Regions from separate parts of the Brevibacillus sp. NL20B1 genome, predicted to be linked through region 3. Evidence: riboswitches for the same ligand, from Rfam matches in the RefSeq annotation. Region 3 holds a riboswitch; each other region holds the start of a gene.
What was found. A riboswitch is a leader RNA that binds a small molecule or an ion and turns the genes downstream of it on or off. The one in region 3 is predicted to bind cobalamin.

Region 1 (7,941 bases), on a different contig from region 3:
AGATCGGCGTGGCGACCAAGCCCGGCACCGAGCCGCGGATCAAAACGGTGATTGACGTCGACCGGGACGGCAAGACCAGTGTGGAGGGCATTTGGGCGGCCGGAACGTGCGCCGGCGTCAGTGTGCATACGATCATCACCGCCGGTGACGGGGCCAGGGTGGCGATCAACGTCATCAGCGAGCTGAACGGCGAGCGCTACGTCGACCACGACGTGCTAAAAAGCTGATACTTGTTGAAATTTCCATATCCTTCTCTCCGTATAGACCAGGAGGGAAGGTTTATTTTTTCCGGGCCACATTGGCAATAATCAAGTTCATAGAGAAGTTGAAAGAGGAGGAGATCGGCGTGATTGCCAAGAAGTCGAATGTGAAATTTGTGGTTGCCGGGCTCCTGCTCGGTCTGTTGATGGCGTCCATGGACAACACGATCGTCGCCACCGCGATGGGTACGATCGTCGGCCAGTTGGGCGGTCTGGACAAGTTTGTCTGGGTCACGTCGGCGTACATGGTGGCGACGATGGCGGGGATGCCCATCTTCGGCAAACTGTCCGACATGTACGGCCGCAAACGGTTTTACGTGTTTGGGTTGATCGTGTTTTTGCTCGGATCGATCCTCTGCGGGACGGCAGGCAGCATTGTTCAGCTCAGCATCTACCGGGCCATCCAGGGGATTGGCGGCGGAGCGCTGATGCCGATTGCCTTTACGATCATTTTTGACGTGTTCCCACCGGAGAAGCGAGGGAAAATGACTGGCCTGTTCGGAGCGGTGTTCGGCACGTCCAGTGTTGTCGGTCCCCTGCTCGGCGCCTACATCACCGATTACTTTGGCTGGCACTGGGTCTTTTACATCAACGTGCCGATCGGTCTTCTGTCGCTCTGGTTTATCTCCGCGTACTACAAGGAGTCGCTGGAACACAGCAAGCAGAGCATTGACTGGTGGGGTGCGATCACGCTGGTGGGAGCGGTGGTCAGCCTGATGTTTGCACTGGAGCTGGGCGGCAATCAATACGCCTGGGACTCTGCGGTGATTCTCGGTCTGTTTGCCGCGTTTGCCGTGCTGTTTGCCGTGTTTTTGTACGTGGAGAGACGGGCGGCCGAGCCGATCATTTCGTTTTCCATGTTCAGACAGCGGCTGTTTGCCGCAAGCAATATGGTGTCTCTTCTGTACGGCGCGTCCTTCATCATCACGACCGTCTACATTCCGATCTTTATCCAGGGAGTGTTTGGCGGCTCGGCGTCCAACTCGGGGCTGCTGCTCACTCCGATGATGCTCGGATCGGTACTCGGCAGCCAAACGGGCGGGATGCTGACGACGAAGACCAGCTACCGCAACATCATGCTGCTGTCCGCCGCCTTTTTCCTGTCCGGCTTGTTTTTGTTGGGGACGCTGACACCGGAGGTCTCGCGCAGTCTGGTGACCGTCTACATGGTCCTTACCGGGTTTGGCGTCGGTTTTTCCTTCTCCGTCCTGGGCATGGCTGCGATCCACAACTTTGACATGCGTCAACGCGGTTCGGCCAGCTCGACCAACTCGTTTTTCCGCTCGCTGGGCATGACGCTGGGCGTGAGCGTGTTTGGAATCGTACAGCGCAACCTGTTCCAGAGCGGCTTGGAAGAGGTATTTGCCGGTGGAAGCGGCATTCCGGCAGGGGGGCTGGTTGACCCGCGGGCGGTGCTGACTCCGGAAACCCGGGCGTCCATTCCGGCACCTGTCCTGGAGCAGATTACCGCAGTCCTCTCCTCGTCGATTGCGCAGACGTTCATGTGGGCGCTGATTCCGGCCTGTCTGGCGGTCGTAGGGATCCTGCTGATGGGCAAAGAGCGGATAAGCATACCCGCTGCACAGGTACGGCCCAAAACAGCGGAGCGGGGAAGAAGATAAACTAAAAGGCGAACACAGCCCTCGTGCACCGGAATGATCTCCGGCTGCATGCAGGGCTGCTTTTTTGTGCGTGGAGCATTATCAGATCAGGCCTGATTGGTTCGGGCGGGTTCAATAAATTCCAGCAATATAATATTATAGTAAATATTGGTAGAAGGTAAATGCAAGCGTGACGTGTTTTCGCTGCTGTTCAAAGAACGAAGGGGGACAAACCATTTTGCAAGGAAAAACGTACCTATATCTGATTCCCGCAGTCATGGCCGCGATCCTGGTCGCCTGTTATCCCTTTGATTTATTTGACAGAATCTTCGTACTCCCACCCGAAAGACAGACGGTCCGTGAAGAAGAAGTGCTGCAAACCGTTGCCAGGATAAAAGACAACGTAACAATCGGCTCAACCAAACAAGAAGTCGCCGCACTGTTCGGTGACAGGTACGTTCTCGTGGATGACTAGGGGGATCTCGAAAACGGCTGTGATGAATTCTGGCTGTACCGCTTTTTCACCGAGGAGGATTACCAGTCCTCTGTGCCCGACCATGTCATTGATCAAGAGGGGATTCGCAGCGGAAAAGTAGGAGCCGCCTTCTTCATCGGCTGGAAAGATGAACGAGTCTACCTGTACACCATCGCTTACCTTCAAGGCCCCAATCGCAATCTGCATGTTTACTCCAATGTGAATGGAACCAGAGCAGAAGAAATTTTGAATCCAGATGGCTCGATGGCGCCCGTCGATTAAAAGTCAGCCCATTGCCCGCTCGCTTTTTCCTTCCTATCCACGGCCACTTTTGTTATGATGGAGACAAGTGCCGGTCATGTGCGGCACCGACAACTGCATACGGCAAACAGGTCTTCACCTGCGCGGACGCTTCCGGGCGGGTGAAGTTAAAAGGGAAGTTTGGTGAAAATCCAACGCGGTCCCGCCACTGTAAGAGGGGAGTTTTCCTTCGCGGCGACAGCCATCCACTGCTCCAGCGGGAGTGGGAAGGAGAAGGAAAGCGGCGATCCTCAAGCCAGGAGACCTGCCTGTTTTGCGTGAGCACTGATTTCCTTCGGGTCAAAGGAAAAGGTGAGGATTGTCGTGGACGTCGTGTCGACGCTTTGCTTCCTTTGGTTTTCGAGGAAAGCAAAGCGTTTTTTAATTGTATCTGAAAAGACACCGTGAACGGTAGATGAGCTGGCACAAGGGGCGGACCGTTTGGCATCGCGTCCCTGGTTGGCCGGCCAGAGGGGGAGGAAATGGTCGATGAACAAATCCGACAACAAGCGAGGACTGGTCCTGGTGTACACCGGGGACGGAAAAGGGAAGACAACGGCGGCGCTGGGGCTGGCCGTACGGGCGACCGGCCGCGGCAAGCGTGTGTTGGTGGTACAGTTTATCAAGTCGCCGGAACGCACCTACGGGGAAAAAATCGTCTTTGACCGGTTGGGCATCGAGATGGTGCAAAAAGGCATCGGCTTTACCTGGACGAAAACGCCCGAGGAGCACCGCGCCGCTCTGCGGGAAGCGTGGCGATACGCCAAGGAGCAGGTATTGGGCGGCGAATACGACATGGTGATTCTCGACGAATTGAACAACGCGCTGGCGATTGATCGTTTTCCCGTAGCGGACGTGCTGCCGCTGGACGATGTAGTGGACACGATCAAAAACAGGCCGAGCCACGTGCATCTGGTGATTACGGGACGGGACGCGCGGCCGGAAATCATCGCGATTGCCGATCTGGTAACGGAGATGAAAGCGGTCAAGCACTACTATGACGAAGGCATCCCCGCCGTGCTGGGGGTGGAGTATTGATGACCGCCGTGTTGGAGGTGTTCGGTCACGGCGGCGATCTGGTTACGGCGGCGGAGCGCTTCGGTGTGGAAGTCGGGCAATTTGTCGATTTCAGCGCCAACATCAACCCGCTGGGCCCGCCTGCCCGCGTGCTGGAAGGACTGCGGGAGGTGCTGCCTCGGGTGGTTCACTATCCCGATCCGGGGCACCGGTCGTTTCGCAGCGCATTGGCGGCAAAGCTGAACCTGCCGGCATCGTGGCTTCTGCCGACCAACGGGGCGGCCGAGGCGATGGCCCTGGCGATCCTCGCACTGAAGCCGCAGACGGTCGGCATCGTCACGCCTTGTTTTTCCGAATATGCCCAACTTTCCAGGCAGTTCGGCGCCCGCGTGCTGACCTGCCCGGGGCGGGAAGATCGCGGCTTCAAGCCGGACGAGGCGGAGCTGGACCGGCTGTTTGAACAGGCAGACCTTGTCTTTGTCGGTTCTCCCAACAACCCGACCGGCCTCTTGTATGAACCGGAAGAACTGCTGCGGATGGCCGGCTGGACCGACAGGACAGACACGCATCTGGTGATCGACGAGGCGTTTCTCGACTTTGTCGCGGAGGAGCGTCAGTTTACGCTGGCAGACCAGCTTTCCCGGTTTCCGCGCGTGCTGGTGATGCGCTCGCTGACGAAGATGTTCGCCATTCCCGGGCTGCGCCTCGGCTACGCCGTCGCCGTGCCCGCGCTGATTGAGCGGCTGCGGGAAAAGCAGGTCAGCTGGAGCGTCAACAGTCTGGCGCTTGCGGCCGGGGAGCTTTGCCTGGAGGAAGCGGACTACGAAGCGAAAACCAGACGGCTGATTGCCAAAGAGCGTTCCTATCTGTCCGGTGCCATCGCGCAGGAACTGGGCTGGCGCGTCTGGCCGGGCGAAGCCAACTTTCTGCTCGTGCGCTGTCCGGCTCAGATAACGGCGGCGGAACTGCAGGAGCTGCTGGGCAGACGGGGCATCTTGATTCGCAGTTGTGCCATGTACCCCGGCTTGACGCCCGGTGATTTTCGCATCGCAGTCCGCACCCGGCCGGAAAACGACCGCCTGTTGACGGCCTTGCGGGACGTCTGGCGTGAAAGGAGGGAGCGGCGCTGAGCCTGATCGTCGTTACCGGAGGCGTCCGCTCGGGGAAGAGCCGCTTCGCCGAAAAACTGGCTGCACAGGCGGGAGGCCCCGTCTTGTACGTGGCCACCGGCCAGGCATGGGACGAGGAAATGAAGCAACGGATTGAGCGGCATCGGGCGCGGCGGCCCCGCAATTGGGGACTGGCCGAAACAGATGGCACCCTGGCTGTGACCCTGCCGCAACTGAAGAGGTATCCGGTGGTGCTGTTGGACTGCCTGTCGACGTGGGTCAGCACACGGCTGATGAGTGTGCCGGAAGCGTCCTGGCGGGACGAAGCAATCGGGCGGGCGCTCCTGGAGGAAGCGGAGCAGTGGCTGGATGAAGCCTGCAGCGACGGCCGTACCGTTATCGCCGTGACCAGCGAGGTGGGTCTGGGCGGCGTCGCGATGACCAAGCTGGGCCGCTGGTTTGCCGACGTGCTGGGCGACGTCAACCAGCTGGCCGCCAGCCGGGCTGATACGGTCTATGCCGTTTTGGCAGGCATTCCCTGGAGGATAAAAGGATGAACGCGTTTTTTCATGCACTGTCGTTTTTTACCCGCATCCCTGTTCCCTGGCTGCGCCCGTCGGAAGAGGCCTGGAAGAAGAGCGTCGTCTGGTACCCGGCTGTCGGACTGGTGATCGGCCTCGTGCTGTGTGGGGTGCATCAGGCGGCCTTGTGGGCGTTTGCGCCGCTGACTGCTGCCGTGTTGACGATGGCCTGCTGGGTCTACATCACCGGCGGACTGCATCTGGACGGCTGGATGGACCTGGCCGACGGTCTGGGCAGCAGCCGGCCGCGGGAACAGATGCTGGCGATCATGAAAGACAGCCGGACCGGAGCGATGGGGGTGCTGGCGGCGATTGTGCTGCTTCTGGTCAAGACGGCGGCGCTGGCCGAGCTCGACCATCGGCAGCTTGCCGCCTGTCTGCTGCTGGTGCCCGCCGCCGCACGCACGCATGTGCTGCTGGCGATCCGCTGCTGGCCGTACGTCACCGGAGAAAAGGGCGTCGGCAAAAGCATCGGCGAGGCGCTCCGTCCTTTCCACATCGGCGCCGGTTATCTTTTTGTGCTGGCGTTGGGCTGGTGGCTTGCCGACATCCGGGCGGTGACGGCTGTCGTGCTGTCGCTCGTCATCAGCCTGCTGTTTGCCCGCTCGGTCGCCGGCAAGCTGGGCGGCCTGACCGGCGACTGCTACGGCGCCCTGATCGAGAGCGCCGAAGCCGTGATTCTGCTCATCCTGATCGGGAGCTGGTGGCCGTGAGGTGGATCTGGGTGAGACACGGACAGACGGAGGAGAACCGCACCGGCCGCTACCTGGGACACAGCGATGTGCCGCTGAACGAACACGGCTGCGCCCAGGCGGAGCAGGCAGCCCGGATGCTCGCTTCGGAACGCCCGGCGGCGCTTTACACCAGCGATTTGCTCCGCTGCCGGCAAACGGCGGAACGGCTGGCAGCTGTCTGGGGACTGGGGCCCCGCGCCGTGCCCGCCCTGCGCGAGCTGTCGTTTGGCGCGTGGGAGCGGCTCACCTATGACGAGCTGATGGCACGGGACGGCGAACTCGCCCGCCGCTGGTACGACAATCCGTTTGACTGTGCGCCGCCGGGCGGGGAAACCCTGACCCAGTTGGGGGAGCGGGTGGATCGCTGGCTGATGCAGCTGATGAGGTCTGTTTCCATGGACGATACCGTCTGTCTGGTGACCCACGGCGGTGTTATCCGCTGGTTTCAGGCGGCCTGGGTGGAAAACGATCCCCGCCGCTACTGGCAGGTGGACGGCGTGGGCCACGGCGGCGTTATCGTCGCTAAGTGGGACGGACGCCGCTGGACGGCGGCACGGATGGAAGACAATCCTTCTGCATCGGGCGAGAAGCATGTTTCCATGCAGAGCAGCTTGTGAGCCCTACCGCAGAGCGGCGATTTGCGGGAAAAAAAGCCCATTCCTGCCTCCCGCATGGGTAATAGAACGGAACCACCGCGTGTGGAAACAAAGAGAGGGACGAGATGAACGAGGCATTGATATTGCTGGCAGCGTACGGGATAGACCGGGTGGTGGGCGATCCGCGCAGTCTGCCGCATCCGGTGGTCGGAATAGGCTGGTGCATCATGGGGCTGGAGCGGCTGCTGCGCGCGCTGGTCAAGCGGGAAGAGCACCTGAAAGCGGCCGGTATTTTGTTCCCGCTGTTGATTGCAGGCGGCAGCCTTGTCGTCACCTGGGCACTGCTGTACGCGGCGGGATGGGTCCATCCCTGGCTGGCCATCGCTCTGGAAGTCTGGCTGATTTCCACCACCATTGCCACCAAAGGCTTGGCCGACGCCGGCATGGAGATTTTTCACCACCTGCAAAGAGGTGATTGGGCGGCGGCCCGCCAGTCGCTCTCCATGGTCGTCGGCCGGGACACGGAGCAGCTGGATGAATCGGAAATTTGCCGGGGGGCGGTGGAGACCGTGGCGGAGAACATCGTCGACGCGATCATCTCTCCGCTGGTGTACGCCGCGCTGGGCGGCGCGCCGCTGGCGATGGCCTATCGGGCGGCCAATACCCTGGACTCGATGGTCGGCTACAAGAACGAGAAGTACCGCAATCTCGGCTGGGCGTCGGCGCGGTTTGACGATTTGCTCAATTACCTGCCCGCCCGCCTGACCGCCCTTTTGCTCGTCGCCGTCAGTTGGCTGATACGGCTGGACTGGCGCCAGTGCTGGGCGGTAATCCGGCGCGACGCCAGGCTGCACCCCAGCCCCAACAGCGGGCTGCCGGAAGCGGGCGTGGCGGGCGCGCTCGGCGTGCAGCTTGGCGGACTCAACTACTACCAGGGCGTGCCGTCCAACCGGGCCAAGCTGGGCAATCCTCTCCGGCCGCTCCGCCCGGACGACATCGCTGCGGCGGTCCGGCTGATGAAGCTGGTGTCGGTCCTGGGGCTTGTCTTCTGCATGGCGGCGGCCTTCGCGATTTCGGTGAGCACGGGCCCATAGGGACCGTTATGGAAAGGAGGCTCCTCATGAGCGGAAAATTGTTTGTCGTCGGCTTCGGGCCGGGCAGTTTCGAACACATTACCAAGCGGGCCAGGGAAGCGATCGAGGAAAGTGACGTGATCATCGGGTACACCACCTATGTGGACTTGATCTGCGGCCTCTTGACCGATCAGG
Region 2 (7,941 bases), on a different contig from region 3:
GAATTAGGGGAGCAGCACCCGGGTACGGCCCTGTCAGTGTGCAGAGCCGTACCTTTTCAGTTTCTGCACGATCTGCGGCGGAAACATCGACTCGAGGCTGCTCTGGTAACGGCTGCCGTCCTCCGGCATGCGGTGGCTTGTGACCTGGTACCCGGCGCTGCCGCCGCGAGAGACCCTGTACGCGATGTCAAAGACCATCGGGGCGCTGAGCGCGAGCTGCTGTTGGTCCCCGCCCCTGCCGGTAATCTGCACCCATGCGTACACGCGCCGGTTCTCCGCATTGGGGGCTTCCACGCCGATTACATCCAGTTTGACGTCCCGCTCACCGCCGAGCCAGTCAAGATCACCCCGGATGCTCTGCAGGTAGCGGGTAATCAGCGGCGTGACCAGTTCCCGGTTGGCCGGCGACACGCCCTCCTTCACCTCGACGAACACCTGTCCGAAATGCTTGCCGCCGGAGACGACCTGCAGCTTCCAGATACCCGCATGCGGCAAAACGATGCCGGAAGGAAAATGGCCGTCCGCGTCATACTGCGGTCCCGCCACCCGGTAGCTGCCCAGATCCACGCGCTCCCCCTCGGTGCTCCACCCGACCAGATTCACTTCCGGGGCAAACGGACCATTCAGCAGCCAGAACACGTTTTGCATCTGTCCTTCGTACAGCTCATCCGTGATGATGCGCACCGGCTTCTCGCCGACATAGCGGAACGGTTTGCCGTCATGGACCGTCTCCATCTGCGGCGACGTTTTCCACAGCACGGGAGGAGAGGAGACGAGGCCGAACAGCGGCGGTGCGGTTGTCTTCGGCGCGGGGCCAGGGGCGGCCGGTTGCTTGGGCTGCAGCGCATCGGGCCACCACATCCACAGGGCCAGCAGCGTCACCGCAGCGGACGCCGACGCCAGAAGCGGTCCGCGCCTCTGCCGCTGCGACCGCTGTCTGATGCGCTTTCGCACGGCTTCTTCCATTCCGGGGGTAAACGTCACGTCCTTGCACACCGTTTCGTCGGCCCGCTCCTTCAGCTCTCGCAGCCATTTGTCCCGTTCCATTCCCATTCCTCCCTTGACTCCATCCGCTGTCTCAACTGCTGCCGGGCGCGGTGCAGCCGTGTCCGGACCGTTCCCTCCGTCACGCCAAGCACTTCGGCCGTTTCCGCGATGGACAGATCGGCGTAGTAGTGCAGCGCGATCACCTGGCGGTACAGCGGCGGCAGCTCCAGCACCAGGCGAACCAGCTCGTCCCGTTGCGCCCGCTCCATGACCTGCCGCTCCGCGGACACGTCGCTCTCCCTGCTGATCCAGGAACGAGGCAGCAGGTTGCGAAACGCCCAGGAGCGCAGGCACCCTTTGCACTCGTTCACGGCGATCCGGTAGAGCCAGGTGCGGATGCTGCTCTCGCCGCGAAAACGGGGCAGGTGACGGTACGCTTTCAAAAAGACGTCCTGCGTGATGTCTTCCGCCAGACTGCGGTCTTTCACCATCAAGGTGACCAGGCGAAGCACGCGCGTCCCGTATTCCCGCATGATCTGTTCCAGCACCGCTTCCACCGTCGGCTGCAGTTTTTCCACGCGGCGCGCCTCCCTTCGTGTGCATTCACCTGTTTAGATGCGGCCGGCCGACGAAATGTTACAACGTTTATGGCGAAAAACGGGTCCAGGGGAGCGGGAGTGCGCCAAACAGCATGACCGATGTCGCCCCGACCGACGCCCCCGAAGAGACGCCCAGGATGTCGGGATCAGCGAGGGAATTGCGGACAAGTGCCTGGATGGCCGCCCCGACTACGGAGAGGCCATCCCCGACGAAAGCACCAATACATACTCGCCTGCCTGTTGTAAACCTGGCTCACATGTTTACGCACAAACAAAAAAGCATCTCCCGTATTGGACGGAAGATGCCTGTCTGCATGCGGACACGACAAAAGAACAGACGCGGAGCGCCGTTTCTTTCTGTCCCCTGCTTTCCACACATCCCCATCCTCGTGGGTAAAAGCGTGATCGCTTCACGGCAGGTCTCCTGGCTTGGGTTCATCGCTCCCTGCACCTTCCCATCTCGCCAGACCGGCGAGACAGTGGCTGTCGCAGGGCGCTCCCGTTACAGTGGCGGGACCGCGTCGGACTTTCACCGAACTTCCCTTTTAAGCCCCCCGGGCGGACCTGCACCCGGACGGCACCGTGAAACACCATATTCGTTTTTCGTCTGAGCCTTACCTGATGACGGTCAGCTGTTTCGGGAACTGCGTCAATACATCGCAGCCGCTGTCGGTCACCAGCACGTCGTCCTCGATTCGCACGCCCCCCACGCCCGGGAGGTAGATCCCCGGTTCGATCGTGAAGACCATGCCGGGACGAAGCACGTCCTGGTTTTGTCCGTGAACCGACGGATATTCGTGGACGTCCATGCCCAATCCGTGCCCCAGACGGTGCATGAAATACGGACCATACCCTTTTTCCTCGATTACGCGGCGAGCCGTTTGGTCGAGGTGAGCCAGCGTGACACCCGGACGCACCTCAGCGATGGCCGCTTCGTTGGCCGCAAGCACCGTCTCGTAGATTTCCCGAAGCTGTGCACTGATCTCGCCGATCGCAAAGGTGCGGGTGATGTCGGACACGTAGCCGTCAGCCGCCACGCCCAGGTCAAACAACAGCAGGTCTCCCTCGCGCACCTGCCGGCTGCCCGGGGTTCCGTGCGGCAGCGCCGATTTTTCGCCGGCCAGCACCATCGTGTCAAACGAAGGCCCGTCAGCCCCCAACCGCTTCATCTGGTATTCCAGTTCGGCGACGATCTCCATCTCGGTGACACCCGGTTTCACTTTTTTCAGACTCTCGCTCAGTGCCTGTTCCACCAGCCGCACGGCGTGCCTGATGCGGGCCACTTCCTCCGCCGACTTGATCAACCGCATTTCGCGGAGCGGTTCCTCCACGTCGGCGTACCGCTTGGCCGACACGACCGCGCTCATCGCTTCAAAGCGCTCCACAGTCATGTGGCTCTTCTCGATGCCCAACCGCGTCACTCCGGCGGGCAGCGCCTGCTTCAACACGTCATACGGATTATCCGTATCGGTATGCGTCAGGATTTGCTTGACCCCGGAAGCCGCCGCTGCCGCCGCTTCACGATCCAGCGCCGGGACGATCAACGACGGTTCGCCCTGCGCCGGGATGATGAGGCCCATGAAGCGTTCGTGGGGTTCCGTAAAAAAGCCAGTCAGATAGTAAACGTGTTTGGGCGAGGTGATCAACACCGCGTCCAACTCTTCCTTTTCCATATACGTGTGCAACTGCTGCATGCGCTCCTGGTACAACTTGCTCACCCTGCTTTCTCTTGGTATCTACTAGCGAGGATACCATGTCCTCGGAAAAAAAAGAAGCGAGCGGGCCCTATCACCCATGCTCCACGGACTTTGTCTATATACGGGAAGGCTGCCGAGCAGCCTCGACAGCCGGACGGAATGGCGTTTTCAATGTTTCATCCGCGGGTCAAGCGCGTCGCGCAGACCGTCGCCGATCAGGTTGAAGCCGAGCACCGTCAGCATGATGGACAAGCCGGGGAAGATGACGGTCCACGGCGCTTTTTGAATGTACTGGCGTGAGTCGGACAGCATCAGCCCCCACTCCGGCTGCGGCGGCTGCGCCCCCAGTCCGAGGAACCCCAGGGCAGCCGCTTCAAGAATTGCCGTCGCAATGCCCAGCGTGCCGGTGACGATGATCGGCGCCAGGCTGTTCGGCAGGATGTGATGCAGGATAATCCGAGAGTTTTTCGATCCGATCGCCTTCGCTGCCATGACAAACTCTTCCTCTTTCAGGCTTAACACGCGCGAACGGACCAGCCGTCCGTAGGTAGGAATGTTGACGATGGCGATCGCCAGCAGGGCGTTCTCCAGCGATGGTCCGAGCATCGCCACAATCGCGATGGCGAGCAGAATACTGGGGAAGGCCAGCATGATGTCAAACAGCCGGGAGATGATCATGTCCACCCAGCGGCCGTAATAGCCGGCAAGCAGGCCGAGAAACGTGCCGACGATTACCGATCCGATGACGGAGAACAGCCCGACGCGCAGGGAGATTTGCGCCCCGTAAATCACCCGGGTGAACACGTCGCGCCCGTTGTAGTCAGTTCCAAACCAGTGCTCGGCCGACGGCGGCTTGTTCTTGTTGATCAACTCTCCCTTGTCGTATTCGTAGGGGGTAATGTATGGAGCCAACAGGGCCAGCAGGACAAACACGAAAATGATGATGAAGCCGACGATGGCCAGCTTGTTTTTGCGGAGCGTCCGCCAGGCGTCGCGCCAAGGGGACGAGACCGGCTCGTCGGTTTGCTGCACGCGTACCGTTTCCACATGGGTTTCTGCCATAAGACGTCCTCCTTAGCGGTATTTAATGCGCGGATCGACATAGGCGTAGAGGAGGTCGACCAACAGGTTGATCAGGACAAAAATCGTAGCGATGACGAGAATGCTTGATTGAATGACGGGATAATCGCGGTTTCCAATCGCCGTAAAAATGTATCGGCCAACGCCGGGCCAGCCAAAAATCGTCTCGGTCAGGACGGCTCCGCCGATCAACAGCCCTGTCTGCAGCCCGACGATGGTCAGGACGGGAATCAGCGCATTTTTCAAGGCGTGCTTGTACACCACGAAAAACTGTCCCAGCCCCTTGGCACGTGCCGTCCGAATATAGTCGGAGCGCATCACTTCCAGCATGCTGGAACGGGTGATGCGGGCGATGATCGCCATCGGGATGGTCCCCAGCGCGATGCTCGGCAAAATCAGGTGCTCGATCACGTCGCGGAGATGGTCCCAACGACCGGCCAGCATCGCATCAATGATATAGAAATGCGTAATCGCCGTTACGGGATCACGCGGATTGTCGCGTCCAATGGAAGGCAGCCACTTCAACTCCTGGGCAAACAGCCACTGCTCCATCAACCCCAGCCAGAATACGGGCATGGATACGCCGATCAACGCAACCAGCATGCAGATGTAGTCAAACCACGAGTTTTGCTTCCAGGCCGAAATGATTCCGGCATTTACGCCGATGAAAACGGCAAATATCATGCTGACCAGCGTCAATTCAATGGTGGCAGCCAGGTACGGCCCCAATTCCTTCGCGATGGGAGCCTTGGTGTGCAAGGATACGCCCAGGTCTCCCCTGAGAACGTCCCACAGGTAGTGGAAGTACTGCACGTACCAGGGATTGTTCAGCCCGAGCTGCTGCCGCAGATCCTCCAGAGCTTTGGCACTTGCCTTTTCTCCCAAAATGGTCAGCGCCGGATCGCCGGGGATGGCGCGAATGATGGCAAATACAATCAGCGACATGCCAAGGAGCACGGGAATCAGCATCAACAATCTACGAATCGTGTATGACAGCAAGGCCATCTCCTCGCTTTCCTCGCGTTTTGCACATGAGAGAAGGGTAAGAAGAAGGGTTCCTCTTACCCTTTGTTGCCGTCTTCCTTATTGGATGTCTACCTTTTCTACGCTTTCGCTGCCTTTGGGATGAGGCTGATAGCCCGTGACGCTCTTCTTCGCGGCGAGCGGCGGAGTGGAGTGCACCAGCGGGATCAGCGGCGCGTCGTTGAAAATGATCTCCTGGGCTTTCTTGTACAGGGCTTCCCGCTCCGCTTGATCGGGCAAGGACTGCGCTTTCAGCAGCAGTTGGTGGACTTCCTCATTGCTGTAGCGGGAAATGTTGTTGCCGTTGATCGTGTTTTTGTCAAGCAGTGTATACAGGAAGTTGTCCGGGTCGCCGTTGTCGCCAGTCCACCCGAGCAGGCACATGTCGTGCTCGCCTTTCCGCGTTTTTTCCAGATAGGTGGCCCACTCCATCGTGACAATTTCCGTCTCGATGCCGATCTTTTTCAGATCCTGCTGAATGGCCTCGGCAATCTTCTTGCCGTCGGGGATGTACGGACGCGGCACCGGCATCGCCCAGAACTTGACCTTGAAGCCATTGGGATAGCCTGCCTCCGCCAGCAGCTGCTTGGCCTTTTCCAGGTTGTACTCGCGGTCCTTGATCTGGTCGTTGTAACCCCAGAGGCTGGGCGGCATCGGGTTGGTTGCCGGTTCACCCAGGCCGCTGTAGAACGCTTGGACCAGTTCCGGCTTGTTGATGGCGTAGCCGATGGCTTGACGCACTTTCGGATTGTCAAACGGCTTCTTCTCCGTGTTGAACGCCAAATAGCCGACGTTCATCGACGGGCGCAGGATCAACTGCAGGTCCTCGTTCTCCTTCACGCTCTCTGCATCGTCCGGATTGAGACCGTCCATCAGGTCGATTTCGCCGGAGGCAAGCGCGGTCAGGCGCGCCGTGTTTTCCGGAATGACTTTAAAGACGACCTTGTCCAGCTTGGGCAGCCCCTTGTTCCAGTAGTCGGGGTTTTTCTCCAGCGTGATGGTGTCGTTGCGAACCCATTCCACGAACTTGAACGGTCCCGTACCGACCGGCTTCTCCCCGAGCGTTCCGCTTTCGATCGCTTTCGGAGACGCAATCGCAAACGGCGACATGCCCAGGTTGGCCAGGAACGGCGCCATTGTCCGGTTCAGCACGAACTGCACGGTGTACGGATCGACCACCTTGACTTCCTTGATTACGTGATCCTTGTCGCCTTTGTAGCCGCCGAACATGTCGTTGTAGTACGGGTAGCCCTCGGGGTTGTGGTACTTGTTGCTCTTGTCCATCCAGCGGTCAAAGTTGAACTTGACCGCTTCGGCGTTGAAATCGGTGCCGTCGTGGAATTTCACGCCCTGGCGGAGCTTGAAGGTGTAGGTCAAGCCGTCCGGTGAAATCTCCCAGCTCTCCGCCAATCCGGGAATGACCTTGGTGCTGGTGTCTTCATAGCTGACCAGCGTTTCGTATATGTTTTCCGTCACCTTAAAGGTTTCACCGTCGGTCTCCCGGATGGGATCAAGGCTTTTCGTATCAGCGCCGCGGCCGATGATCAACTGCTTGGGACCGTTGTTGGCCGGTTCCGTCGCCGTCTGCGCCGGTTGTTGCCCCGATTGGTCAGCCGGCTGCTGAGCCGTTTGCGAGCCGCTGCATCCTGCCAGCGCCATGGAGAGCGCCAACAGGCTGGCCATTGCAGCAGTAAGCACGTTCTTCTTCATGGATGAGTGCCCCCTTTTCCTCCGTTTTTCTTCACGCCATTATTCGAAAGATTTGGATCGTCACCGTTTTTCCGCATCCCCCCCTTTGCCTGGGAACAGGCAGCGTTGCTCCCGACCGTGCGGGTGCTTTTCGCTCCTCCCCGGTCCCCTCGTGACTCACGTCTTGTACAAATGACAGGCGATGAAATGGCCGCCGCCAACGTCCTGAAATGCGGGACGCACGCTGCGGCATTCTTCGGTCACATGGGGACAGCGGGTGTGAAATGTGCATCCGCCGGGCGGATTGGCCGGGCTGGGCACATCTCCCTGCAGGATGATCCGTTCCCGCACGGCATCCGGATCAGGCGACGGCACGGCTGACAGCAGCGCGCGCGTGTACGGGTGCAGCGGCTGGTCGTACAGCGTTTCGCTGTCGGCCAGTTCCACCAGTCGCCCCAGGTACATCACGCCGACGCGGTCGCTGATGTGGCGTACGACGCTCAGATCGTGGGCGATGAACAGGTAGGTGAGCCCCAATTCCTGCTGCAGATCCTGCATCAGGTTGAGCACCTGCGACTGGATGGATACGTCCAGCGCCGACACCGGTTCGTCTGCCACGATCAGTTTGGGGTTGAGCATCAGGGCCCGGGCGATGCCGATCCGCTGCCGCTGGCCGCCGCTGAACTGGTGCGGATAGCGCTGTGCGTGGGCGCTGCTCAAACCGACCACTTCCAGCATCTCCCGCACCCGCTTTTTCCGTTCGTCTGGCGTGCCGATGCCGTGCACCACGAGCGGTTCTTCCAAAATCTTTTCAATATTGTGACGAGGGTTGAGAGAGGCGAACGGATCCTGAAAGACAATCTGCA
Region 3 (7,941 bases):
AATCCCGACGGCACACCCTACGAACGCGACCCGCGCGGCATCGCCCTGAAGGCGGAACGCTACCTGAAACAGACAGGCCTGGCCACCGACGCCTACTTCGGGCCGGAATCGGAATTTTTCCTGTTTGACAACGTCCGCTACGCTTCCGGACCGTCCGGTTCCTTCTTCCATATCGACTCCGAGGAAGCATTCTGGAACACCGGGAAGGAAGGGCAAAACCTCGGCTACAAGGTGCGCAACAAGGGCGGCTACTTCCCCGTGCAGCCGACTGACACACAGGTGGACATCTGCAATGAGATGTGCACACTCATGACCCAAGCCGGCCTGAAAGTGGAGCGCCATCACCACGAGGTGGCCACTGCCGGGCAAGCGGAAATCAACTTCCGCTTTGACACCCTGACGCGCACGGCTGACAACCTGCTGCTGTTCAAGTACATCGTCCGCAACGTGGCGGCCAAACACGGCAAGACGGCCACCTTCATGCCGAAACCGATCGTCGGCGACAACGGCAGCGGCATGCACGTGCATCAAAGCCTGTTTGACGGCGAGCGACCGCTCTTCTACGAAAAAGGCGGCTACGCCAACCTGAGCCAAATGGCGCTCTATTACATTGGCGGCATCCTGTATCACGCCCCGGCCCTGATTGCGCTGACCAATCCGAGCACCAACTCGTTCAAACGGCTGGTGCCCGGCTATGAAGCGCCGGTCAACCTGGTCTTCTCCAAAGGGAACCGCTCCGCTGCCATCCGCATCCCGGTGGCTGCCATGACGCCGAAAGCGGCTCGCATCGAGTTTCGCACCCCGGACTCCACGGCGAATCCGTACCTGGCCTTTGCCGCCATGCTGATGGCCGGTCTGGACGGAATCAAGCGCGGGCTTGATCCGCGCGAACTGGGATTCGGGCCGGTTGACCGCAACATCTACGACCTCACCGATGCAGAAAAACATGAGATCAAGAGCGCACCCGGCTCGCTGGAAGAAGCGCTGAACGCGCTGGAACGCGACCATGACTTCCTGCTGGAGGGCGGCGTCTTCACTCACGACGTGATCGAAACCTGGATCGCCCTCAAGCGCGACGAAATCCAACAAGTGGAGCGCACCGTCAATCCGAAGGAATACGAACTGTACTACGATCTGTAAGCCAAGCGCTCGGGCAATCCTCCAATCTGGAACCGCGAGAAACCGAATCCGCCGCAAATACAGAAGCAACAAAAAGACCGAGGCATTGTGCCTCGGTCTCAGTTTGTTTGCAGGCAAAATCAGTCATGTGTGATGGTGCCCGCTCGCTCTCTTGACAACCAGCAAAGTAGTCGAATGCGTCCACTCCAAAACGCGACGCGGATAAGGGGCAAACAACGCTACAACAAACGCAGCCGCTCCGCCAGCTCGCCCGTCGTCTTGGGCAGGCCGGGGCCGAGCCGTTCTTTCACATGGCCGGGAAGGGATTCCCACAGTTCCAGCACGGCGGGCCGTTTGAACTGCAAAACCTCCAGGATGTCCCGACGGGCAAAGACACGCTCCGGCTCCCCTGCCAGCACAAGCCGCCCCGCATCCATCACAAACACCCAGTCCGCCCAGGCGTATGCGAAATCCAGGTCATGCGTCGCCATTACAATCGTCGTGCCTGCTGCGTGGATGCGCTCCAACTGGCGGACAAAGGCCTCTGTCTGCCACGGGTCCAGGTAGGACGTCGGCTCATCCAGCAGCAGCAGTTCCGGTTCCATCACCATCACGCCGGCCAGGCCCACCCGCCGCTTCTGGCCGAGACTCAGATGATGCACCGGAGTGTCAGCCCACTCGCTCAGGCCGAATGCCTCCAGTGTCCGCCGCACTTTTTCCCTGATCTCCGCTTCCGGCAGATGGAGATTGCACAGCCCGTACGACACATCCTCGGCGACAGTGGCAGCGATCAACTGCTGCTCCGGGTCCTGAAACACAAGCCCTACGTTTCGTTTGAGCGCCTGCAGATCTGCCCGCCGCGAACTGATCGGCACGCCTTTCCACAGGACCTGTCCCTTGTGCGGGCGAAAAATGCCGTTTGCATGCAAAAACAGCGTCGACTTGCCGCAGCCGTTGCGGCCGAGCAGCGCACATCGCCGGCCTGCCGGCACGGCCATTGTCACGCCGTTGAGCGCAGGCTGAGCGGCGCCCGGATAGGTGTAATGCACATCGGCAAACTCAAGCACATGCGTTGTCACGTCTCATCCTCCGATCCACCATTCCCATGCCGCCAGCAGCACGCATCCGACCAGTGCCTCCCGTTCGTGCCGCTTGGAGCGGACATGTGTTGACAGGCTGACGACGCGAAAGTCCTCCGTGAAACCTCGCGCCATCATGCCCAGGTACAGCTGCCGATACCGGAGCATCGCACGTGCAAACAGCCGGCTGACCAACCTGCCGGTGTCGCGGAGCGCCGCGCGAATCCCCTGATAGCCGCCCCTCGCGATTTGCGCGGTCCGCAGCCAGGCTGCCGTTTCCAGAAACACAAACCCCAGACGGTACATAAGCATCACCAGATCGGTCAGCACCGCCGGCAGGCCGATGCGGCGCAGCACCTGGAGCAGTTCGGCAAACGGCACGGTAAAGAGCACGAAATACAAGCAGGACAGTGCCGCGAGGGAACGGCACATGAGGGTCACTGCCCGGGCGACGCCGTCCGTGGTCACATAGATCACCCAGCCTCCCCACTGCCAGGCGGCCAGGACATTGGCGCCGCTGCTCCACCCGGACGAAGGCGCCGCTTCCACCAACAGGGCCGGCATTCCCGCGGCCAGAAACGAACATGCGAGAACGAGCCCGACCAGGTAGACGCGCCAGGGAATGCGGGCGTAGGCGACAATCCAGATGCTGATCCAGACAAAGGCGGCAATCTGCACGGGCGGATGGCTGACCAGGACGATCAACATCAGCGCCACGGCAAACAGCAGCTTGCAGCCGGGGGACAGGCGGCGCAGCCGGTTGGTGTAGGCGAGCGTATCCAACTGGTCGATCATTGTTCTTTGCCGTTGTTCAACCGACCCCGGTACAGGCCGATTGCATATCCGATAAATCCGGCGCCCAGCGCGGCCTGCACGGCAAACAGCAGGCTTTCCGTCTCGCCGCCCGGCGGCTCCACAAGCGGCTGGAACCAGGGCTCATAGTCGGGGGCCACTTCTTTGATCGCTTCTTCCGCCGCGCCGTCCGCTCCGCCAAACTCCGAATCTTTCACCAATATCAGCGGCAGCACGGCCAACAACGCCACCAGCAGCAACAGCACCCGGTTTGACCAGCGTTTCACTTACATCCCCTCCCGTTTGAGCAGCGGCAGTTGCGACAGTTCTTTTGCATTGTACGACTGCAGCCAGTTCCAGACGAGCACCGTCAGCAGTCCCTCGCTTATGGCCAGCGGCACCTGCGTCAGCGCGAAGATGCCGGCAAATTTGGCGAACGAGGCGGCGACACCACCGGATGCTGCCGGAAACGCCAGCGCCAGCTGCAGTGACGTCACCACGTACGTGGTCAGGTCGGCCAGGGCAGCCGCCAGAAACACTGCCACCCGCTGGCCGCCGTTGGCCCGCAGCACCAGCCGATACACCCCGTAGGCCACAAACGGCCCGACCACTGCCATGGAAAACGCGTTGGCCCCCAGCGTGGTCAAGCCGCCGTGGGCGAGCAGCAGGGCCTGGAACAGCAGCACCAAGGTGCCCAGCACCGACATGACCAGCGGACCGAACAGGATGGCTCCCAGGCCGGTCCCGGTCGGGTGGGAACTGCTCCCGGTCACAGACGGAATTTTCAATGCGGACAGAACAAAGGCAAACGCCCCCGCCACCCCCAGCAGCAGCTTCAACTCGGGGTTATCCTGGACCAGCCGCTTGATGGAGCGCAGGCCCAGCAGGAAAAAGGGCAGAAACGCGGCCCACCAGAACAGCGCCCACTCCACCGGCAAAAAGCCTTCCATGATGTGCATGGCGTGTCCGGTCTCCGGCTCATTCAGCAGAAAGTACAGGACAAATCCCGTCACAAGCATTCCGCTCATCAACGAACGCGAACGGCTCATCGAGCATCCTCTCCCTATCTGGTTCGACATCCAACGTCCAAGAAAAAAACTCATCCGGCCGGATGAGCTTTGCGCAATGTGAATAGACGACTACTTCCTCAAACAAAACAGTCGTACTGCCTGGGCTCACCTCTCCTTTCCTCGAAGGCTGTTGGGTGCGGCAGCTAGGTAGGTCTCCTGGCTTCCAGATCATCACGCTCTTTTGCCTTCCCCGTCCGGCGAGCGGCGAGTGGCCTGTCAAAAGAGAATTCCCTGGTTACAGTGGCGGGACCGCTCGGGATTTTCACCCGATTCCCTGTTACCCCTTATCCGCATAAGGGCACCTAGCTCCGTTGTATTCGGTTTTTTTCCTTTCCATCTTGGACGTTTGCGTCCATTATAAACGAGCCCCCGCGAAAGCAAAAGAGGGGAGAATCGTCTCCGAGGTGCGCTATCTATCGTGCGTCCACGCCTACCGCGTCGCTGATGCGGGCAAACCCGTCCTTCTTCAACAGCTGCACCAGCCGTTTGTTAATCTGCCGCGCAATACCCGGCCCGCGGTAGATCATTCCCGTGTACACCTGCACCAGGCTGGCGCCGGCGCGAATCTTGCGGTAGGCGTCGTCACCGGTGAAGATGCCGCCCACTCCGATGATCGGCACCTTGTCCCCCACTTCCTGGTAAATTTCTCTCACCCAGGCGGTGGACCGCTCCTCCAGCGGCTTTCCGCTCAAGCCGCCCGCTTCTTCTGCGTACGGGTGGTTTTCCACCCCATCACGGGACAGTGTGGTGTTGGTGGCGATGATGCCGGCCGCCCCTTCGGCCACCGCGGCCCTGACCACGTCACTCATCTGCTCGTCCGCCATGTCGGGCGATACCTTCACCAGGATCGGCTTCGCCTTGGCGCCGCGCATCTCCAGTTCGGCCGCCTTGGCCTTCACTTCGCGGAGAATGGACCGCAGGCTGTTGGCCTCCTGCAAGTCGCGCAGGTTGGGCGTGTTGGGCGAGCTGACGTTGATCACAAAATAATGGCCGTACGAATAGAGCAGGTCCAGGCACTTGCTGTAGTCGGAAGCCGCTTCTTCATTGGGCGTCAGCTTGTTCTTGCCGATGTTGATGCCGATCGGGATGTCGGCATAGGCGTAGTCCAACAGGTTTTGCGAGGCGGTGTAGGCGCCGTAATTGTTGAACCCCATGCGGTTAATGACCGCCTGCTTCTCCGGCAGGCGGAACAGCCGCGGCTGCGGATTGCCCGGTTGTCCCTGCGGCGTGATTGTGCCCACTTCCACGAATCCAAAGCCCAGCGAAGCCAACGCGTGATAGACTTCGGCGTTTTTGTCAAATCCGGCGGCCAGGCCGACTGGATTGGGAAAGCGAATGCCCCAGAGCGTTGTCTCCAGACGTTCGTCGCGGAACTGATACACCATCTTCAGGATGCTTTTGCCCGGTGCGGAGTTTTCCACTGACCGGAGCAGGTGTATGGTCTTCTCATGCGCTTCTTCTGCGCTCATCTTAAACAGGAATTTTTTGACCAGTTGATACATCACTGCACTCCTCACTCGTTCTACTGCCTAGTAGCATACCATATTTGCAAAAGGGTGCGCACTACGAGAGAAGTACCCTTTCCCTTCGGTTACGGAAAAACTTCTGCCGCGATACGAGGATAGACCCTGGTCCATTGGCAGCAGACGGCTGTTTCGGTTCCTACTCCTCCCGTCTGCAGGCAGCCGGCCCCTCTAGCAACTAGTATCCTCATTCCCTATGCCTGTATTCTCTTAAACCCGATCTCCCGACAAAAAAACTGCCTGCCCCGATTGGCAGGGCAGGCAGTTGGTCACGGTTTTGCTGTGTCGGCTGGGATCGTCCCGGCCCGGTCAGTTTTTCACCAGCAGCACGTCGTCGATAGAGACGTACGGCAGGTTGTGCGCTTCGGCGACGGCCTTGTAGGTCACGTTCCCCTCGATCACGTTGACCCCTTTGGCCAGCGCGCGGTTGTCCAGAATCGCTTGGCGGTAGCCCTTGTTGGCAAGCTGCACAGCGTACGGCACGGTCACATTGGTCAGTGCCAGCGTGGAAGTGCGCGCCACCGCGCCCGGCATGTTGGCAACCGCGTAGTGGATCACGCCGTGTTTTTCGTAGGTCGGGTTGTCGTGCGTGGTGATGCGGTCGATCGTTTCGATGGAACCGCCCTGGTCGATCGCCACGTCGACGATCACAGAGCCCGGTGCCATCGTTTTGACCATCTCTTCCGTCACCAGGCGAGGTGCACGGGCACCAGGGATGAGCACGGCGCCGATGAGCAGGTCCGCCTTTTTCACGGCGTTGGCGATGTTGAACGAATTGGACATCAGGGTTTGCACGCGACCTTGGAACAGGTCATCCAGTTGGCGCAGGCGATCAGCATTCACGTCGATAATCGTGACGTTGGCGCCCAGACCGACTGCCATTTTGGCAGCGTTGGTGCCGACGATGCCGCCGCCGATGATGACCACTTCACCTTTTTGCACACCAGGTACGCCGCCGAGCAGCACGCCCTTGCCGCCGTACGGTTTCTCCAGGAACTGCGCGCCGATTTGCACGGACATGCGGCCGGCCACTTCGGACATCGGCATCAGGAGAGGCAGTGAACCGTTGTCCAATTGAATGGTTTCATACGCGATCGCCACCACTTTTTTCTCCATCAGGGCGCGAGTCAGCTCCGGTTCCGGCGCCAGGTGCAGGTAGGTGAACAGGACCAGGCCTTCGCGGAAGTAGCCGTATTCGGACGGAAGCGGTTCTTTTACTTTCATCACCATATCGGCTGCCCACGCTTCCGCTGCCGTGGCGACGATCTCCGCTCCTACCGCCGTGTAATCGTCGTTGGTAAAGCCGCTGCCCAGGCCGGCACCGTTTTCGATGCGAACCGTGTGGCCGTTTTGCACCAGCGCAGCCACGCCGGCAGGGGTAATGGCTACGCGATTTTCGTTGTTTTTAATCTCTTTGGGAATCCCTACAATCATGCTGGTTATCCTCCTTCGCAACGCCGTATAACGAGTTACTGCTATTGTACAGCGTTTTCAAAACGCGTTTCCTTGGGGATTCCCTTAATCTTTTGCCGCTCTGTTTGTGAATTTTCACAAACGAACTAGCGTTCCTGGTCCAACTTATCCATTTTCAGTTCCAGATACAACGCGGCGCGCTGATTCATGTCCTCCAGGTCGACTCGCAGAATCTCCTCGATCCGGCGCAGGCGGTACCCAAGCGTGTTGATGTGGATGTGCAGCCGCTGGGCGGTGACGTTGGACCGGCCGGCAGCGTCCAGGTACGTCTCCAGCGTCTCCATCAGCGCAGTCTGGTTTTCCCGGTCATACGCCTTGAGCCGGGCCAGCCGGTCGTTTTGGTAGCCCTGCTCTTCGTCCCACTCCTTCAGTTTCAGCAGGTAGCGGTAGATGCCCAGTTCGTGGTACCCGTGAATTCCTTCTGTCTCACGCGGAAACAGCCGCTTTACCCGAACCGCGTGGAGCGCTTCCCGGTAGCTTTTTACGATGTCGGGGTAGGCCCTGTAGACGCAGCCGTAACCGGCCGTCACCTGGCCTTCGCGGACGTGGGTCACCAGCTTGCTGAGCGAGTCGGCCAGAAACTGCTCGGTTTTGCGCAGCAGCTCGTCTTTCCCTTCCTTGCCTCGACCGAAAAGACCGATCAGCAGCACGATCTGTCCGTCATCCACCACCCACAGCAGCTTGTCGCGCATCAAAAGCGGGTAGAGGTACTGCTCCAGCCCCGTTCCGGCCGCCTCGATGACGCAGATGAGGTAGGAGGAAGGCAGCTTCATCTGCAGGCTTTCCGCTTTTTGCCGAATCAGCGCGTCACTGGTGTGATTGCCCAACAACAACTCCCAGAGAAACTCCTTGCGCCGCCGCTCCTCCGCCTTCCGCTTTCCCTGC
Region 4 (7,941 bases), on a different contig from region 3:
AAAAGCTATCAGCAGGATTTGCCGTTGGAAGCCAAACTGGATGTGTACGCCAAGCAGGGGATGGTGGTACCCGGGCTGGAAGTCAAGGTGGTCGGCCCCCATGGTGAAGTGAAATGGGATGGACAGGAAATGGGAGAACTGCTCGTCCGCGGACCGTGGATTGCTGATGAGTATTACCGGGATGAACGCTCCCAGGAGGCGTTTATCGACGGATGGCTGCATACAGGGGACGTGGCGACGATTGACGAAGAAGGGACCATCAAGCTGGTCGACCGGACGAAAGATTTGATCAAGAGCGGCGGCGAATGGATTTCTTCCGTCGATCTCGAAAACGCGCTCATGGCCCACGAGGCAGTGTTGGAAGCTGCCTGCATCGGAGTTCCCCATCCCAAGTGGGACGAGCGGCCCGTAGCCTGCGTGGTGCCAAAGGCGGGCAGCGAAGGCAAGGTGACCAAAGAAGAGCTGCTCGCGTACCTGGCTCCGCAGTTTCCCAAATGGTGGCTGCCGGATGACATCGTCTTCGTGAGCGAGATTCCCAAGACGACCGTGGGGAAATTCATGAAACGCGCCTTGCGGGAACAGTTCCAGCATCATTTCACCGCACAAACAGATGTCCGGTAAGCAACGGAAAAACCAGCGGGATATTGGCTGCCCGCTGGTTTTTTTGTTGACACAAAAGTTGTTTTTCGCCATTACAGCTCGTCAAATCCGTTTTCTTTTGTCACCTTGGCATACGTGCGGGATTTTCCTTCAAAGAAGTCCGTTTTGGTTTGATTCAGGGCTTCGTCGGAAAACGGCCGAATCCACGGCATGCAGTTATCCACGCCCTCATACGCCTTTTCCAGACCCATCATGTCCAACCGCTTGTTGACGATATAACGGATGTAGCGGTCAAATTCGTCAAAGTCAATGCCCTCGACGCCTGTCAGCACATGGCGGGCCCATTTCATCTCCAATGCAACCGCCTGATTCATCTTTTCATACACAAAGAAGCGGTTTTGTTTCGTATCCAGTTCGGGAAAATCGGCCAGCAGGAGCTGGAACACTTCCCCGAAAAAGTAGGTGTGCTGCGCCTCGTCCCGCTGAATGTAGCTGATCATCTGGCTGGTTCCCAGCATCTTTTGATGACGGGCCAGATTGTAGAAGAACGCAAACCCGGTGTAGAAGAAGACCCCTTCGAGAATCATGTCGGCGACAAGCGCCTCCAGGAAGGTCTGGGGGGTTTTGTCGTCCCGGAAGCGCTGGTACATGTCGGCGATGAACAGATTGCGCTCCAGAAGCACCTGGTCGTGTTTCCAGTATTCAAACACGTCCTTTTGCGTCTGGTAGTCGACCAGACTGGAGAGCACATAGGAGTAGGACTGGTTGTGAATCACCTCCTGCTGGTTGATAATGGCGGCAATGGCCACCAGGGACGAGTCGGTGAAGTATTGGCCGACATCGGTCACAAAGTTGGTCTGCATGCTGTCGAGCACAGCCAGCAGCCCGATAATCTTCTTGAAGGCGTCCTGTTCGATCGGCGTCAGTTCGGCAAACTGCTGCTTGTCCTTGTTCATCGAAATCTCGGACGGAATCCAGTGGTTGGCGATCAGCACCTTGTACAGCTTGTACATCGCCGGGTGGCGGATATCATCCCAGTTCAACACCCCGGAACACTCGCCGTTGATGATTTTGGTTGACCTGTTGGGCGCGCTTGTATCAAATACCTTTTGCTTCTGCAGCATATCCGTTCTCCTTTCCGCGATCAGGTGCAGGCTTCGCACTCATCAATCTCTACGGCCCGGCTGCGGACGTAGTAGGTCGTCTTCAGCCCCTGCTTCCATGCCTCCAGATGGAGCTGCAGCAGCTCTCTGGCGTGGATGTCGGGGCGGACATACAGATTGATGCTCTGCCCCTGATCGAGGTGGCGCTGGCGGGCGGCCGCCTGTCTGATCGACCAATGCTGGTCGAGGTGATAGGCTCCCTTGTAGTACCACATCGTGCGGGCAGTCAGATCGGGAGCGGGATTGGCGATTTTGTACGTCGTCTTCTCCTCGTAGGCGACCGGTTCAAACACCGGGTCGACGGAAGCGGTGGAGCCGGCGATCAGCGACGTGGAGCCGGTGGGAGCGACCGCCATCAGATACCCGTTGCGAATGCCGTGCCGGGCCACTTCTTTGGCCAGCGCCTCCCACTCGGGCGAATTGTAGCCCCTGCGGGCAAAATAGCTGCCGTTTTCCCATTCGCTGCCCGAAAAGAGCGGATAGGCGCCTTTTTCCTTCGCCAGTTCCAGGGAGGCGCGAATCGTCAAGTAATGGATGCGTTCAAACAACCGGTCGTTGAAGGCGACCGCTTCTTCGCTTTCCCATCTGATTTCCTGGAGCGCCAGCAGATGATGCAGGCCAAACGCTCCCAGCCCGATGCCCCGGTACTTTTTGTTGGTTTGCTGGGCCTGCAGGACGTCGATCCGGTTCACATCGATCACGTTGTCCAGCATCCGCACCTGGATGGGGATCAGCCGCTCCAGCACGTTGGCAGGCACGGCGCGCCCCAGGTTGATGCTGGAGAGATTGCAGACGACGAAATCGCCCGGCGTTTTCCGAATCACGATCTCTCCGTCCTGCAGCACTTCTTCTGTCACCGTGGTGGGCGACATGTTCTGCAGGATTTCCGTGCACAAATTGCTGGAGTAAATCATGCCCGCATGTTTGTTGGGGTTGGCGCGGTTGACGGTATCCCGGTAGAACATGAACGGCGTGCCCGTCTCCAGCTGGGAGATCATGATCCGCTTCATGATCTCGATGGCGGGTACCGTCACGCGGCTCAAGCGGGGATGCCGCACGCACGCCTCGTACCGTTCGCGGAACGTGCCTCGCCCGGGCTCCTCATCGTAGCAATCCTCCAGCGAAAAGCCCATGACGGTGCGCACTTCATGCGGATCAAACAAGTGAAACTCGGCCCGGTTTTCCACCGCTTCCATGAACAGATCAGGGATGCACACACCCGTAAAGATGTCATGCGCCCGCAGGCGTTCGTCCCCGTTGTTCATTTTCAAATCGAGAAACGCCAGGATGTCCTTGTGCCACACGTCGAGATACACGGCAACGCTGCCGTTGCGCGTTCCGAGCTGGTCGACGCTGACCGCCGTATTGTTCAGCTGGCGAATCCACGGGATGACCCCGCTGGATTTGTTTTCATAGCCGCGGATGGAAGAGCCGCGCGCCCGCACTTTTCCCATGTACACGCCGATGCCGCCGCCCATCTTGGACAGCCGGGCGACGTCGGTGTTGGAATCGTAGATGCCCTGCAGAGAGTCGTCGACCGTGTCGACAAAGCAGCTGGAGAGCTGTCCGCCCCGTGCTTTGCCGGCATTCGCCATGGTGGGCGTTGCCACGGTCATGTACTGATGGCTGAGCGCCCAGTAGGCTTCCTTTACCAGCGCGAGTCTTTTTTCGCGGGGTTCCTGCAGCATGAGGTGCATGGCGATGACCATAAACCGCTCCTGGGGCAGTTCATACAGGCTGCCGGTGTAATCCCTCGCCAAATACCGCTCGGCGAGAGTCACGATCCCCAAATAGGTAAACAGCTTGTCCTTTTCCGGATCAATCTCCCGTTCCAGCTCCGCAATCTCTTCCGGACGGTAGGCGGTCAGCAGTTCCTGTTTGTAAATGCCCTTTTCCACCAGCTGTTTCAACAGGTTCAAAAACGAACCGTAGGGACGCGCAGGACTAAAGGAATACGCCCGGCTGCGGGCCGCTTCGTGATACAGGGCAGCGAGGTACGCCCTGGCGGCGACGTAGGTCCATTCCGGCTCCTCTTTGGAGATCAGTTCGGCGGCCGACATGGCAACGATTTTTGCCGCTTCCTGTTCCGTGAGCGTTTTGTGTTTGGCTCTGATGGCCGCCGACTGGATGACGGCATCTGCGCGCAGCCGGGGAAAATCGGCCAGAATGTCGCCAATCAGCGATGTAATACGTTGGTCAATGCCAGAGACAACCGTTTGCAATCTATCCCTCTCCTTTGCGGTTCATGAAAAAAGCATCCTCTCCCGTCGGGTAGAGGATGCTGATGTTGCCCATGTGGAAACAAACATGCCTGTGTCAAAGCGGAACGTGCGCCAGAAAGAGCGGCACGCCGCCGGTGACCGATTCCACACCTCCCCATCCTCGTGGTTCCAACGGTGTTGTCTTTGTGGCAGGTCTCCTGGCTCATGGATCATCGCTTCTCTGAACCTTCCCGTCGATGCGATCGACAGTGGCATCTGACAGAGTCGCTCCCCATTTACAGTGGCGGGACCGCGCCGGACTTGCACCGGTCTTCCCTTTTAAGCGCTTGCCGGAATCCTGGTCAAGCGCACCACAAAGCGTACTATATATGGTTGTATGAAGGTACTATAACACAATATGTTGTGGGAGGGAAGACTGATCTTGGCTGGCCGCTTCCAAAAAAGCGGGTCCGGTCCAGTGACTAGCTGTCACAAAACCGCCAAGCATTGCGCGCCCTGCTTTTCCCTTGCCAATCTGTTATAATGAGACGAGTATGGAGATTGCACTGGGCAAGGAGTGAGCAAACGGTGAGCTATGCGTATCTTAAAGCCCACGTAGGCGGTTGGGAAGTGGCATTCATCCTGCTGATCGTCGGGTACATCCTTTTCCGTCTCGGCAAGGAAAAAGTGGGCAACATCGTTCACATGTTTCTGCGCGTGATGATGGTGATTGTGGTCGTGACAGGCGGTTGGATGTTGTTTAAGTTCCACACGGGAGACGTCCTGTACTATGTGAAGGGACTGCTGGGGATTGTCGTCTTCGGGCTGATGGAAATGGCGCTGGGACGGGCACGCCGCCAGGAAGCCAGCATCGGATTTTTCGTTGGCGCGCTCGCGCTGATGGTGCTTGTCATCCTGATCGGGTACCGCGTAATCGTGTAGGCGGCCGGTGCTTTGCACACACGTCGAAAAGCTTTCACTCGGATCAAAAGGTTCCGGGTGGAGGCTTTTTTTGTTGTTGTTCGCTAAGACAAGCGGCGCCAAGAGCGGCGGATGCTCGCGGAAGCGGAGTGCGCCGCGAATCAGAACGGTCTGATATAGAATGGAGAACTTCTCCACATATATCAATCAATATGGCGGAATGCTCCGCTTTTGCATATAATGGCGGTAGGAATAAAGCTGTTTTCTTTTGGTGATAAACGGAGGAGGACGCCGATGACGGTAAATCAGAAAGAGCAGACGGCCGGCGCGTCCGGCGGCGCGGCCAAAACCAATGCCACCCTGCTGGGCATTCAGAGTTTGCGGCCGTCGTTTACCAAATCTGAGCAAAAAGTGGCGGAGATCGTACTGAGCCAGACGGAGAGCGTAATTTACTCTTCCGTCATCGACCTGGCGGAAAAAGCGGGCGTGGGCGAAACCACCGTGCTGCGCTTCTGCCGCAAGATCGGTTTTCGCAGCTACCAGGAGTTCAAGCTGGCGCTGGCCCAGGAGCTGGTCCATCCGGTGAAAAACCTGCACGGTGAGGTAACGGAGGAGGATTCGCTGACGACCATCGCGCAAAAGGTGACGGCCACCAACATGCAGGCGGTTGGTGACACCAGCTCGCTCATCGACCCGGTCGAGCTGGAGCGGTGTGTCGACCTGCTGCAAGCCGCCAACACGATCCACTTTTACGGCGTGGGAACATCCGGGGTGACGGCCCAGGATGCCAAATACACGTGCTTGCGCCTGGGGCTGAAAGTGGACGCCTTTTACGAGGCACACCTGCAGGCGATGGCTGCCGCCACGCTGGGGCCCGGCGACGTCGCCGTGGGCATCTCCGTGTCGGGCAGCACCAAGGATACGATCGATTCGCTGAAAGTGGCGAAGGAAGCAGGGGCAACAGTGCTGTGCATCACCCACTACCGCCGCTCGCCGATCACGAACGTGGCTGATGTCACGCTTTTGACGGCAGCAAAGGAAGGGCCGCTGCAGGGCGGTTCGCTCGCGGCCAAAATCGCCCAACTGCACGTCATCGACATCCTGTGTACGGCACTGGCCATGCGCATCCAGGAGAAAGCGCTGACCTACAAGGAAAAGACGGCAAAAGCGGTGCTGGACAAAAAATACTGAAGCGGCTGACGGAGGGAGAGCGCATGAAACTGCTGATTGCGGAGAATTACGAGTCGTTGGGCAAAGCTGCGGCGCACATCGTGGCGCAGGTGGTGACAGCCAAACCCACTGCCGTACTGGGACTGGCTACGGGCAGCACACCGATCGGCATGTACCGGGAACTGGCGCGGCTGCACCGCGAGGAGGGAGTTGACTTCTCCCGCGTGACGACGTTTAACCTGGATGAATACGTCGGACTGCCGCCGCATCATCCGCAAAGCTACCACACGTTCATGCAGGAACACTTTTTTCGCCATGTGGACATCCCGCTGGAGCAGACCAACATCCCGCGCGGAGACGCACCCGACCTGCAGGCGGAGTGCCGGCGATATGAAGCGGCAATCGCGGCGGCGGGAGGCATCGACCTGCAGGTGCTGGGTATCGGCGGAAACGGCCACATTGGTTTCAATGAGCCGGGGTCCGACGCGGAGACGACCACGCGGATCGTGGAACTGGCACAAAGTACAATCAAGGCGAACGCGCGCTTTTTCGAATCGATCGACGAAGTGCCGACGAAAGCTGTATCGATGGGGATCAAAACGATTCTGGCGGCGAAGCGGATCATGCTGCTTGCGAGCGGCGAGGCCAAGGCGGATGCGGTGCGCCGCATGCTGGAAGGAGAGAAGACGCCTGACGTGCCCGCGTCGCTGCTGCAGCTTCATTCAGATGTGACCGTCATCGCGGACAAGGAGGCGGCAGCGCTGCTGTCAGCCGAGACGAAAAACAGCGGCCGCCTGGTGTGAACGGCCGTTGTTTGCGGCGCTTGTTCACCAATTCGTTTCGCATAACGCTTCGTTCGTTATGCTATACTGGGAGTGTCCAAGAAGAATGCACCAGATTACCGTAAGGAGTTGAACCTGATGAGCACGAACGAGGCATTGCTTACGCTGGAAGGCTGGTATACTTATCATAATTTCCGCACGATCAATTGGGAGAAGTGGAAAGCGGCTTCGGCCGAAGAGCGCCAGGCCGCACTGGACGAGCTGTTTGGCCTGATCCGCGAGTGGGAGGCAAATGAACAGGAGAAGCAAGGCAGCACGGCCATCTACAGCATCCTGGGGCACAAGGCGGACCTGGTCTTCCTGTTCCTGCGCCCGACGATGCAGGAACTGGACGCGATCAAGACGGCGTTCAACAAGACCCGCTTCGCCGCGTACACCGAGGCGCCGTACTCCTATATTTCTGTGGTGGAGCTGAGCAACTACGTACATAATCCCGGCGAAGACCCGAAGTCCAATCCGCAAATCCGGGAGCGGCTCTACCCGATTCTGCCGAAGTGGGAGCACATCTGCTTCTACCCGATGAACAAAAAACGCAACCTGCAGGACAACTGGTACATGCTGACGATGGAACAGCGTGCCGAAATGATGCGCTCGCACGGAATGATCGGCCGCAAGTACGCCGGCAAAGTGAAGCAGATCATCGGCGGCTCGGTCGGCTTCGACGATTGGGAGTGGGGCGTCACGCTGTTTGCCAACGACCCGCTCGAGTTCAAGCACATCGTCTACGAAATGCGCTTTGACGAAGTGAGCGCACGCTATGGGGAGTTCGGCAACTTCCTGGTGGGCAACATTGTCACACCCGAGTCGCTCACGCAAATGCTGCAGGTGTAACTCTTTCAACCACAATCTACCCACGGTGCAGCCGGGGTAGATTTTTTTTGCATGCAAAGCATCTGCTGGATAGATGATCCTCTCATATATGGAATAATTTGTATCAATTCGTGACAAATGGTAAGATTGTGTTCGAAATCGCAAAGCCAAGAGGGGAGAGGTGTTTTTCGGTATGACCAGAAAAAAGATGCTGCGGGTGGCAGCGGGATTTTC

Region 1: it holds a riboswitch for cobalamin, as region 3 does, so the genes downstream of both, cobO (cob(I)yrinic acid a,c-diamide adenosyltransferase) here and KDN35_RS12930 (energy-coupling factor ABC transporter permease) in region 3, are expected to answer to the same signal.
Region 2: it holds a riboswitch for cobalamin, as region 3 does, so the genes downstream of both, KDN35_RS06665 (iron chelate uptake ABC transporter family permease subunit) here and KDN35_RS12930 (energy-coupling factor ABC transporter permease) in region 3, are expected to answer to the same signal.
Region 4: it holds a riboswitch for cobalamin, as region 3 does, so the genes downstream of both, KDN35_RS03655 (ribonucleoside-diphosphate reductase subunit alpha) here and KDN35_RS12930 (energy-coupling factor ABC transporter permease) in region 3, are expected to answer to the same signal.

What each region holds. Positions count from the first base shown of each region.
Region 1 covers NZ_JAGTPT010000005.1:144,260-152,200, reverse strand. Annotated here, with positions in the region: gene KDN35_RS05600 (FAD-dependent oxidoreductase) at 1-227, shown strand, start outside; gene KDN35_RS05595 (MDR family MFS transporter) at 347-1,882, shown strand; gene KDN35_RS05590 (hypothetical protein) at 2,139-2,336, shown strand; gene KDN35_RS05585 (hypothetical protein) at 2,409-2,618, shown strand; cobalamin riboswitch at 2,710-2,923, shown strand; gene cobO (cob(I)yrinic acid a,c-diamide adenosyltransferase) at 3,126-3,674, shown strand; gene cobD (threonine-phosphate decarboxylase CobD) at 3,674-4,783, shown strand; gene cobU (bifunctional adenosylcobinamide kinase/adenosylcobinamide-phosphate guanylyltransferase) at 4,780-5,319, shown strand; gene cobS (adenosylcobinamide-GDP ribazoletransferase) at 5,316-6,056, shown strand; gene KDN35_RS05560 (histidine phosphatase family protein) at 6,053-6,694, shown strand; gene cbiB (adenosylcobinamide-phosphate synthase CbiB) at 6,799-7,767, shown strand; gene cobJ (precorrin-3B C(17)-methyltransferase) at 7,794-7,941, shown strand, end outside.
Region 2 covers NZ_JAGTPT010000007.1:50,907-58,847, forward strand. Annotated here, with positions in the region: gene KDN35_RS06655 (hypothetical protein) at 34-1,047, opposite strand; gene KDN35_RS06660 (sigma-70 family RNA polymerase sigma factor) at 1,017-1,565, opposite strand; partial or broken gene KDN35_RS06665 (iron chelate uptake ABC transporter family permease subunit) at 1,663-1,818, opposite strand; cobalamin riboswitch at 1,984-2,186, opposite strand; gene KDN35_RS06670 (M24 family metallopeptidase) at 2,201-3,295, opposite strand; gene nikC (nickel transporter permease) at 3,452-4,345, opposite strand; gene KDN35_RS06680 (ABC transporter permease) at 4,358-5,368, opposite strand; gene KDN35_RS06685 (ABC transporter substrate-binding protein) at 5,447-7,096, opposite strand; gene KDN35_RS06690 (ABC transporter ATP-binding protein) at 7,253-7,941, opposite strand, start outside.
Region 3 covers NZ_JAGTPT010000017.1:67,091-75,031, forward strand. Annotated here, with positions in the region: gene glnA (type I glutamate--ammonia ligase) at 1-1,140, shown strand, start outside; gene KDN35_RS12915 (energy-coupling factor ABC transporter ATP-binding protein) at 1,359-2,198, opposite strand; gene cbiQ (cobalt ECF transporter T component CbiQ) at 2,202-2,993, opposite strand; gene KDN35_RS12925 (energy-coupling factor ABC transporter substrate-binding protein) at 2,990-3,277, opposite strand; gene KDN35_RS12930 (energy-coupling factor ABC transporter permease) at 3,278-4,039, opposite strand; cobalamin riboswitch at 4,190-4,381, opposite strand; gene KDN35_RS12935 (quinone-dependent dihydroorotate dehydrogenase) at 4,474-5,562, opposite strand; gene ald (alanine dehydrogenase) at 5,893-7,017, opposite strand; gene KDN35_RS12945 (PucR family transcriptional regulator) at 7,143-7,941, opposite strand, start outside.
Region 4 covers NZ_JAGTPT010000003.1:113,734-121,674, reverse strand. Annotated here, with positions in the region: gene KDN35_RS03665 (long-chain fatty acid--CoA ligase) at 1-621, shown strand, start outside; gene KDN35_RS03660 (ribonucleotide-diphosphate reductase subunit beta) at 693-1,721, opposite strand; gene KDN35_RS03655 (ribonucleoside-diphosphate reductase subunit alpha) at 1,745-3,964, opposite strand; cobalamin riboswitch at 4,156-4,355, opposite strand; gene KDN35_RS03650 (YisL family protein) at 4,553-4,906, shown strand; gene KDN35_RS03645 (MurR/RpiR family transcriptional regulator) at 5,180-6,076, shown strand; gene nagB (glucosamine-6-phosphate deaminase) at 6,100-6,858, shown strand; gene hemQ (hydrogen peroxide-dependent heme synthase) at 6,976-7,728, shown strand; gene KDN35_RS03630 (S-layer homology domain-containing protein) at 7,901-7,941, shown strand, end outside.